2 regions of the Mesorhizobium sp. AA23 genome follow, and region 2 is predicted to be linked to the other one. Evidence: predicted binding sites of a transcription regulator. Region 2 holds the regulator's gene; the other holds the start of a gene.
The links. The regulator LexA, encoded in region 2, represses DNA repair genes until DNA is damaged. The targets are predictions, from matches to a motif close to TGTTCNNNNTGTGTTCNG.
Positions count from the first base shown of each region.

Region 1: a site for LexA is predicted at 1,513-1,530, ahead of A9K66_RS11325 (metallopeptidase family protein). Genes of this name have one in related genera too.

Region 1 covers NZ_LYTP01000012.1:143,301-148,602, forward strand. The annotation lists gene A9K66_RS11315 (DUF6504 family protein) at 1-448, opposite strand, end outside; gene A9K66_RS31135 (hypothetical protein) at 390-1,490, opposite strand; gene A9K66_RS11325 (metallopeptidase family protein) at 1,674-2,111, shown strand; gene A9K66_RS11330 (DUF1737 domain-containing protein) at 2,137-2,343, opposite strand; partial or broken gene A9K66_RS11335 (CoA ester lyase) at 2,400-3,280, opposite strand; gene A9K66_RS11340 (response regulator transcription factor) at 3,919-4,617, shown strand; gene A9K66_RS11345 (HAMP domain-containing sensor histidine kinase) at 4,605-5,302, shown strand, end outside.
Region 2 covers NZ_LYTP01000002.1:115,948-121,249, reverse strand. The annotation lists gene moaC (cyclic pyranopterin monophosphate synthase MoaC) at 1-79, shown strand, start outside; gene glp (gephyrin-like molybdotransferase Glp) at 81-1,286, shown strand; gene lexA (transcriptional repressor LexA) at 1,403-2,137, shown strand; gene A9K66_RS04025 (ComEC/Rec2 family competence protein) at 2,121-4,577, opposite strand; gene gltX (glutamate--tRNA ligase) at 4,680-5,302, shown strand, end outside.

The DNA.
Region 1 (5,302 bases), on a different contig from region 2:
TGCGCAGCGCCGAAAGCGGCAGGGGCGAAAGCAGCGCCGCCTCCTCGCCGCCGGCAACGATGCGGTCGCCGTGGAAGCGCGCCGCCGCCCAGGCGGCGCCCGGCGTCGAGGCGAGGCCGGCGCGAACATCGAAACCCTGCTGGAAGAAACGGGTGAGGATCTCGTCCTGCATGGCCCGCTCGCCACCAAACAGGTGCGTGCAGCCGGTGACGTCGAGAAACAGCCCGTCCTCGCCGTCGATCGCCACCAGCGGCGTGTAGCGGTCGCACCAGTCGGCGAGGCCTTCGAGCAGGCGGCGGTCGGCTTCCGGGTCGGCCTCCACCACATCGATCGACGGATGCATGGCGCGCGCGTCGGCAATGCCCATGCCGCGCTTCAGCTTCAGCGCCTCAGCCCGCTCGTCGAGGGCTGCGATGCGCTGGGCGTTGCTGTCGCGATGGCTGATCACAAGCGGTGGGCAAGATGGGGGCAGGTGATGCGAGGGCCGGGAACGCCAGGACCGCCCCAGACGCTGGCGCAGGATCCGCTCCGCGCAAAGATAGGGGAACCACAGCGACAGAATTCGCTGCCCGCTCTTCCTCGGGCCTTCTTTCGGCAAAAGCGTGCTCATCGGGGTTCCACTCCAGTGTGAATTGTCCGGGCAGGGCCGTGCGGCTCTTGCCGATATCGACGGTGAAGGCGGGGCGGCCGATCGAGCCGGCCAGCGCGCCGGCGAGCGTTTCGCGGCTCGCCGCGGGCGCTGCCGAAACAATGAGGCGCACGGGCGCCGCGGTGGGCTCGGCCTGGCCGGCCTGACGCAGCAAAAACACCGGCCGGCCGGCGCTCTGGGCGCGGGCGTGCAGCCGCCGCGTCGCGGTAAGGTCGAGAAGCCGCGGGCTGCCGCGGATCTCGAGGAGGACGGCGGCGAAGGCCGTCATGCGGGCGGCCTCCTCGGCGATCCACAGCGCGTCGAGCAGTTTCGGCGCTTCGGAAAACAGCAATTGTTCGGGCTCGATGCCGAAGAAGGCGTGGAGGCCCCTGGCATAGGGAAAGCCGGCCTCGCGGAAAATCTCCGCCGTTCCGATCCAGAGGACCGGCAGGCCCTGCTTCTGTTGGAGGATCAAGCTGGCGAGCGACAGCGCAAAGCCGGCCACGGCGCCGGCATCGCGGGTCTCCAGCCCATGGATTTCACTGAGCGCCGCCTTGGGCAGGCCGCCGCCGAGGGCGGTGTCGAGGCGTTCTACGCCGGTATGCAGGAAGGCATCCGGCGAGGCCACAGCGAGGCCGCGCCGGACGATGGTGATTTCGGGGGTGACATCCGATCCCGCGGCATCGCCAGCTATTTGTTTTTTTGCAAGTCCGGACGAAAAACCGCTTCGCACTGTTCCTGGAATCGCTTTTGGCGCGCCGGAAGCCGGCGCTTCCAGGCGCTCGGGCAGCGTTCCCTCGATCTTTGCGATCTGGCGGCGCAGGGCAAAAACAGTTTCCCGCGCCACGGCGCTTATCGCCATGACGTTCACTTTCGGCAGCACTTGTTCCTGTTATGTTCTTATAGATTCCAGAGGGGCCTGGAAGAGTCAAGCGGAGTCGCAAGGAATTTATTCCTTCGGCTTTCAGCTTCCAAGACCCAGCCAGCCGGGCCCATTTGCCTCGACAGGCGCGAAAGCCTATATGCCGAGGTCAAAGGAAACCTCATGGCCCGCATCTACAAGACCCGCATCTGGCACGACCAACTCTCGCCATCGATGGACGAGATGGAACTTCTGGCGCTGGAGGCCTACGCCCATCTGCCGGAGGAGTTCCGCAAGCTCACCGGCGAGATCATCATCCAGATCGCCGATTTTCCGACCGACGAGATCATGGACGACCTGTCGCTGGAGACGCCCTTCGACCTGCTTGGCCTGTTCGAGGGGCGCGGCATCGCCGAGCGCTGGAACCCGCAGACCGGCGAGGGGCCGAACCGCATCACGCTCTATCGCCGCGCCATTCTCGACTATTGGGCCGAGAACGAGGAGACGCTGGGCGACATCGTCACTCACGTGCTGATCCACGAAATCGGCCACCATTTCGGCCTGTCGGACGACGACATGGAGCGGATCGAGGAAGCGGCGGAGCAGGCAGCGGCGGGGTGACGAATGAGAGGGCTGCCGCCCTTTCCTACCAATCGCTGAGCTTGGTGTCAGGCGTATATTCCTGGCCCTCGATATCCTTCACCACGGCCTGGCCGCAGCGCATCGACTTGGTCGTCTTGTCATAGGCATAGGTCGGCGAGCCGAACAGGTGCCAGCCTTTGTTCAGGGCCGAAGTCACCTTATGGCAGAAAGTGGAATCGTCCGGACCGGACAGAAAGCGGTAGAGTTTCATTTTCGACCCTGTCGTGACCAATGCTTGTCTATCTTTCCTGGAATCGCTCGAGCGCATCATGCGCCGATGATTGCGGCCTTCGCCAGAAGTTTCTCGGCTTCCGCCAGATGCAGCCGCTCGACCATGCGGCCGTCCAGCGCAATGACGCTTTTGCCGGCATTTTCGGGCCGTGAGAACGCCTCCCTGATCGCCCGCGCCCTGGCCAGGGCCTCCGGCGCCGGCGCAAAGGCGCGGTTCGCGGGCTCGATCTGGGCGGGGTGGATCAGCGATTTGCCGTCGAAACCCATGGCGGCCGCGTCGGCGCATTCCCGCGCGAGGGCGTCGAGGTCGCGAAAGTCGTTGGCGACGCCTCGATCACGTCGAGGCCGCTGGCGCGGGCGGCGAGCACAAGCTGCAGCAGCCAGGGCGTGAGATAGCGCCGGTCGGGCGTCGCCAGAATGCCGGTTGCTTTCACCAGATCGTTCGTTCCGGCGACGAAACAAGCGAGGCGGGAAGAGGGATCGCGGCCAAGCTCGGCGATGGCGCCGACGTTGAGCAGCGCCTTGGGCGTCTCGATCATTGCCCACAGTTTCACGATATCCGGCGCGAAATTGTCGTCGAGCAGGTCGCCGGCCTCGAGGATGTCGCGCAGCGTTCCGATCTTGGGCAAAAGAATGCCGTCGGGCTCTGCCTTGGCGACGGTCAACAGGTCGTCGATGCCCCATTCACTGCCGAGCGGATTGATGCGCACCACCATCTCGCAGCGGCGCGCCGGCCGCGCGGCGAGGATGCCGGTCAGCTTGTCGCGGGCGGAAACCTTGTCGGCCAGTGCCACGCCATCCTCGAGGTCGATGATGACGGTATCGCAGGCCAAGGACGGGATCTTGGCCAGCGCCTTGTCGTTCGAAGCGGGCACGTAGAGCACCGAGCGGCGCGGGCGGTAGGTGTCAGAGGTCATGACCGATCTATGCCGGCTTGCAGCGGGCGAGGCAAGGCGCGGCACCATAGAACTCATTTGCGTTCTGGCTAATTGTCGAAGCCGGCGCCGCCCCTCATTGCCCTGCCGGGCATTTCTCCCCGTATAGTGACGGGGAGAAAGGGCCTGGCCGCGATGTCGGCTCCTGCAATGCTGGCGATTGGCGAAGCCGGCGATGGCAGCGCCCCTCTCCCCGTCACTATACGGGGAGAGGATGCCGGCAGGCAGGTGAGAGGCGGCGCCAGCCTGAAACGACTTTGCTCCTGCACGAAATCTGCAAATCCTTGCGGAAAACCTCCTCCAATCCGCCGCGCGCTTTCCGCAGCCGCCGGCGAAACAGGCGGCATGCGAACACATCACAGATCCCGCTGGTCCCTGCCCCGGCGCCTCCGCAACGAAGGCTGGTGGTTGGTCGAGCCGCAGAGGCCGCGCATCACGGCGGTCATGCTTCCTTTCATCCCAAGATCACGGCTGCGGCATGCCATGCGAGCGGCGGCGCTCGGGACGGTTCGGTCTTGACGCCAGCTTTCACGACTGGCGGCCTTTGCGCGCTCTCGACAAGCACGGCCCGCTTGCTAATCCTGTCATGACAAAACCGTATTCAGCGAGCTGCAGATTCCATGCCGCACAACATCCTCGTCGCCGACGACGATCCGCATATCCGCGAGATCATTTGCTTCGCGCTGGAAAAGGCCGGCATGAAGACGGCCGCCGTCGCCGACGGCGCCGCCGCGCTGCAAGCGGTCGAGCGCCGCGCGCCCGACCTCATCGTGCTCGACATCGGCATGCCGGAGATGGACGGGCTGGAGGTCTGCCGCAGGCTGCGGCAGCGCTCCGACGTGCCGGTGCTGTTCCTGTCGGCCCGCGATGAAGAAATCGACCGTATCCTCGGCCTTGAAATGGGCGGCGACGACTATGTGACGAAACCGTTCAGCCCACGCGAGCTGGTTGCCCGCGTCAACGTCATCCTGCGGCGGGCGCGCCCGGCGGTGGTGGAGGAAGACGCCGACGACCGTCAGTTCGCGCATGGCAAGCTCGTGCTGGTTCCGGCAAGTCATGCTGCGAGCTTTGAAGGCAAGCCGCTCACCCTAACAGCGATCGAGTTCGCGATTCTGAAAGGTTTTCTTGGCCGCCCGCAGCATGTGCTTGGCCGCGATGCGGTGATGGCCAATGCCTACCAATCCAACATCCATGTCTCGGAACGCACGGTCGACAGCCATATCCGCAACATCCGCGCCAAGTTGGCGGCGGTCGGCTGTTCGGATGCGATCGCGACCGTGCATGGCGTCGGCTTCCGGCTCGGCCGATGCGGTGGCTGAGCAAGGAGAAATGGCGGCCCAGGCTCGCCACCGTGGTCGTCGCCATCCTGATCGTGGTGATGGCGCTGCCGCTGGTCGGCCTGTTCTTCTTCCGGCTCTATGAAAACCAGCTGATCCGCCAGACCGAGGGCGAGCTCATCGCACAGGGCGCGGTGATTGCCGCCGTCTATGCCGATGCGGTGCGCGCGGCCGGCATTGCACCGGAACGGTTGGGAACGCCGATCTCGGCGGATCCGGCAAGGGACAATAATTACCCCTATCAGCCGATCGAGCCGCAGCTCGACCTTGCCTCCGACAATGTCATGCCGTCGCGACCGGCGGCCGTTCCCGCCACCGCCGATCCGGACTTCGCGGCCATAGGCGCAAAGCTCGACGGCATTCTGGACGAGGCGCAGAAGACAACGCTTGCCGGCTTCCGGCTGCTCGATCCGCATGGCGTGGTGATTGCCGGCGGCGGTGAGGTCGGACAGTCTTTCGTTGCGGTCGAGGAGGTGCGGCAGGCGCTCGCAGGCGCCTATGCAAGCGAGCTTCGCCTGCGGATCCCCGACCAGCCGCCGCCGCCGCTCTATTCGGTGAGTCGCGGCACCAAGGTGCGCGTCTTCGTCGCCTTGCCGGTCGAACTCGACGGCAGGGTCGCCGGCGTGGTCTATATGTCGCGAACGCCGAACAACATCGTGAAACATCT
Region 2 (5,302 bases):
CCGCGCCATGGCGATTTCCGGCATCAGGCTGGTCGAGAAGACCGGCGGCAAGTCGGGCGACTACAAGGCAGGTTCTTAGCATGGCTTTGCTTCCGGTCGCCGAGGCGCTCCAACGCCTGTTGGACGGCGCGACCGCGCTGCCAGGCGAAAGCGTGCCGCTGGCCGAAGCAGCCGGCCGGGTGCTGGCCGACCCGGTGGTGGCTCTGCGCACCCAGCCGCCCTTCAATGCGTCGGCGATGGACGGCTATGCCGTACGGGCCGCCGACGTAGCCTCGGCGCCGGCCCGGCTCTCCGTGATCGGCATGGCGCCCGCCGGGCGTGGCTTCACCGGCTCTGTCGGCAAGGGCGAGGCCGTGCGCATCTTCACCGGCGCGCCGCTCCCCGAAGGCGCCGATACCATCGTTATCCAGGAGAATGTCCGCGATCTCGGCGGCGGCGGCATCGAAGTGACCGAGCCGACCGTGGAGGGACGAAACGTCCGTCGCCGCGGCCTCGACTTCTGCGAGGGCGACCTGCTCCTTGAAAAAGGCCGCCAGCTCGATCCGGCGGCGCTTTCGCTGGCGGCATCGGCCAACCATCCGAGTCTCAACGTGGTGCGGCAGCCGCTGCTCGCCATCATCGCCACCGGCGATGAATTGCTGCCGCCGGGCAGCGCGCTCGGCCCCGACCAGATCATCTCGTCGAATGCCTGTGGCGTCACAGCTACGGCCCAGTCGGTCGGCGCGCGCGCGCTCGACCTCGGCATCGCCGCCGACCGCAAGGACGCGATCGCGGCCCTGGTCAAGAAGGCGGTCAAGGCCGGCGCCGACGTCATCGTCACGCTTGGCGGCGCCTCCGTCGGCGACCACGACTTGATCCATGACGTGCTGACCGGCGAAGGCATGCAGCTCGACTTCTGGAAGATCGCCATGCGTCCCGGCAAGCCGCTGATGTTTGGCCGGCTCGGCGACATTCGCTGCATCGGCCTGCCCGGCAATCCGGTCGCAAGCCTGGTCTGCTCGCAGCTGTTCCTGAAGCCGCTTCTGGCGCGGCTGGGCGGCCGGTCCTGCCGTCAGGAAATCCGCACGGCCCGGTTAGGCGTCGCAATGCACGCCAACGATCTCAGGCAGGACTATGTGCGCGCCGTGGTCCGCGAAGATGCGGGGGCGTTGATCGCAACACCGTTCGGCATCCAGGATTCCTCGATGTTGAGGATGCTCGCCGATGCCAATGGCCTGATCGTGCGCCAACCCTTCGCACCGGCGGCTGAAGCCGGCGAGGAATGCAGCGTTCTGATGTTACGCTGAACAAAACGTCAACACATTCACTAAACTTTAAACGGTTGCGGAACACAACTGGAACAGATAGTGTTTGTTCTGGGTTTGTTTTTCTGATTCTGGTTTCAGAACCCATGGGGGCCGCCATGCTGACGCGCAAACAACATGAACTGCTGATGTTCATCCATGAACGGCTCAAGGAAAGCGGCATTCCGCCGTCTTTCGATGAGATGAAGGAAGCGCTCGACCTTGCCTCGAAATCGGGCATCCACCGCCTGATCACGGCGCTGGAGGAGCGCGGTTTCATTCGCCGGCTGCCGAACCGGGCGCGTGCCCTTGAAGTGCTGCGCCTACCTGACTCGATCGCGCCCGGCCTAAATGCGGCGAAGAAATTCTCGCCGAGCGTCATCCAGGGCGGCCAAGGCAATCTCGGCCGCCAGATCAAACCCGCGGCGCCCGCCCGCACGCCGACGCCCAGCAATGACGACGACGCCGGTTCAGCCGTCTCCATCCCGGTGATGGGTCGCATTGCCGCCGGCGTGCCGATCGACGCCATCCAGCACCAGACGCATTCGATCACAGTGCCGCCGGACATGATCGCGGGCGGCGAGCACTACGCGCTCGAGGTCAAAGGCGACTCGATGATCGAGGCCGGCATCTTCGACGGCGACACGGTCATCATCCGCAACGCCAGCACTGCGAGCCCCGGGGAGATCGTCGTGGCGCTGGTCGATGACGAGGAGGCGACGCTGAAGCGCTTCCGCCGCAAGGGCGCCTCCATCGCGCTCGAGGCTGCCAATCCGGCCTATGAGACGCGCATCTTCGGTCCCGATCGCGTCAAGGTTCAGGGCAAGCTCGTCGGGCTCATCCGCCGCTACTGAGGGGCTGCGGCTTGGCTTTCGGCTTCTCGGGCTTCTTGTAAGGCGCCAACCCCCTCGCCTCACGCGAGTAGCGCCGCTGTTCGTGCCAAGGGCGGTACGGTTTTTCGACGGCGTATTGAATGGTTGCTCGCGCCGTCGCCGATTGCGGATCGAAGAAGACGGCGGCACTGCCGTCGCGCGCGAGCTGCCGCTTGGTGACAACGAGGACACGCGGATCGCGGCAGGGATTGTAGGCCGTGGCGTCGTTGATGACGATGAGGTCTGCGAAGTCGCAGGCAGGCCGGGCAGCTTCGCGTTTTTCGGCGAGCGCGACGATCGCGCCTGATGGATGCCGGCCAATGCAGAGATCGCCCGTGCAGTAAAAGGGCGATCCAGGCGGCAGGTCGACGGGATCGGCTATGTCCAGCGTGCCCTTGGCGAATGTCTCCGGCGGCACGATCGTTTCGGCCTTGAGCGCGCGTTTCCAGTTATCGGTGGTGAACTCGTTCGAGCGGGCACGATTGATGGCGAGTTCGCCGCCGCCGATCGGCATCGCCACCAGATGCGCGTCCTCCGAGATCAGCAGGTCGGGCGTGCGCACCTGCGGGATCATCATGACGGCCGCGGCAGCGAAAGGAATCGCGGCCAGCCTGAGCCACGTAGTCGCCATCGTGGCGATGACGAGCGCGATCGTCGCCAGCAGCACCGAATGGATCGAGATCAGGCCCACGGCATCGACCGGCGACCACTCCGAAATCCACGCCGAGATCGCGATCATCGCCGCCAGGCCCTTGCCCATCAAATAGAGGAAGGGCCCGTCGAAGCCGAACGGCATCATGACCGCGCTGGCGACGGCGAGAAACATCACGATCGTGACGATCGGCATGATCGCGAGATTGGCCAGCAGGCTAAGCGGCGAGACGCGCTGGAAATGCCAGATGGCAAACAGCGCCGTGGCACTTCCGGCAATGATCGACGTCATCGCGGCGCCACCTGCTCCGACTGCCAGTTTGTGCGACATGAACCGCAGGAACGAACGCTTTGCCGGCGGCGCTCTCACCTTGCCGGCGCGGTAGTCGGACCAGCCGGCATAGGCGCCGACAAGGGCGGCGGTTGCCGCGAACGACATCTGAAAGCTCGGGCCAACCACTTCATGCGGCGACACCAGGATGACGGCGATGGCCGAGATCGCCAAATTGCGCATCGTCAGCGCGGCGCGGTCGAAAAGCACGGCGATCAGCATCACGGCCAGCATGATGAAGCTTCGCTCGGCGGCGACCACCACGCCGGAGATGACGAGGTAGGCGGCGATCGACATAACCGCGATTGCCGCGGCATATTTCTTCACCGGCCGGCGTGACGAAAAATCCGGGAACAGCGCAAAGGCGCCGCGCAGCAGAAGCATGACCATGCCGGCGACCAGCGCCATGTGCAGGCCCGAAATCGAGATGATGTGATAGATGCCGGTCCGCCGCATCGCCTCGTTGATGTCCTCGGGAATGCCGGCGCGCACGCCGACGATCAGTGCGGCGGCAATCTCGCCTTCGGGTCCGCCGACGGTGCTTCTGATGTGGTCCGCAATATTTTCGCGCGCGTTCTCGATGGCTGAGGCGATGCTCGTCTGAGCGATCGGGTCGGTTGGCGGAATGAGTTTCGGGTCGCCGAGGAAAAATCCGCTGCCGCCGATGCCGGAAAAATAGCTGTCGAAGGAAAAATCATAGCTTTCGGGACGGACCGGCCCGGTCGGCGGCAGGAGCCGCGCGTAACCCGTCACCAGCGATCCGGCCTTCATGCCGGCCGGGATCCTGCGTGCCGAGAGCCTGACGCGATCCGGTGCGTAGCGCAGCTTTGGATGCGCGGTCGAGAGGAGATCGATGGTCAGCCTGACGCGGCCATTGGCCATTTCCTCGGCGATGACGACGCGGCCTGTCAGCCGCGTCTGGATTTCGGAGCCGAGCATCGGTGTAGCGGCGCGCCAGGTCTCGACCTTCGCGGCGACGAAGCCCAGCGCGCAAAACAGCGCCGCCATAAAGACCAGGTGTGTCTTCAGCCAGGGACGCGAAACCGCCGCGCATAGAGCCATCAGCGCCACCGCCGCCAGCGGTCTGTAAAGATCCGGCTCGGCGCTCAAGGAATAATAGAGTATCACGCCGGCGGCCAGGAACACCGGCACCAGGAGGAAGCCGATGCCGCGGTCGAGCTCGGTGGAGGCTGCCTCGGCCACACCCCGGCGAATCGCGGAAAACGAGGCACGGCGGAACCGCCTGCGGATCAAGTCGATCGCTGCCGGCGGAGGCGGCTTCACGACGGCGTCGCCGTCCGAAATCTCGGTGGCCGGACGCGGCACGGGAACCCAAACCGGTACTGCCTCAGCAGGCACGGTGTCGGCAAACAGCAGGCGCTCGCTCACGCCAGCCGTCGTCTTCTCGCCATCCTCCGCACCCCGGCCACGTCCAGCCATCGGGTCTGCCCCTTGCGCCCCAGACCTCCTATGCTACATGAACGCCCACCGCGCGAAAGTCCGCGCAATCATGCCCGCTTCAGAGCTTCTTCCGAGAGTTCCATGTCCGACAAGGTCGTCACCCGCTTTGCCCCCTCGCCCACCGGCTATCTGCACATCGGCGGGGCGCGCACGGCGCTGTTCAACTGGCTCTACGCCAGGCACACGGGCGGCACGATGCTGCTGCGCATCGAGGACACTGACCGCGAGCGCTCCACCGAAGCGGCGACAGCCGCTATCCTGGACGGGCTGACCTGGCTCGGCCTCTCATGGGACGGCGAGGCCGTGTCGCAGTTCGAGCGAGCGCCGCGCCACCGTGAGGTGGCAGAGGAGCTCGTACGACTGGGCAAGGCCTATTACAGCTATGAGACGCCTGCCGAGCTGGAGGCGATGCGCGAGGCGGCGCGGGCCAAGGGGCTGCCGCCGCGCTACAATGGCCAGTGGCGCGACCGCGACCCCTCCGAGGCGCCTCCCGGCGTCAAGGGCGCCATCCGCATCAAGGCGCCGACCGAAGGAGAGACCGTCGTGCACGACCGCGTACAGGGCGAGGTGCGATTCCCGAACAAGGACCTCGATGACTTCATCATCCTGCGCTCGGACGGCAACCCGACCTACATGCATGCCGTCGTCGTCGACGATCACGATATGGGCGTCACCCACATCATCCGCGGCGACGATCACCTGAC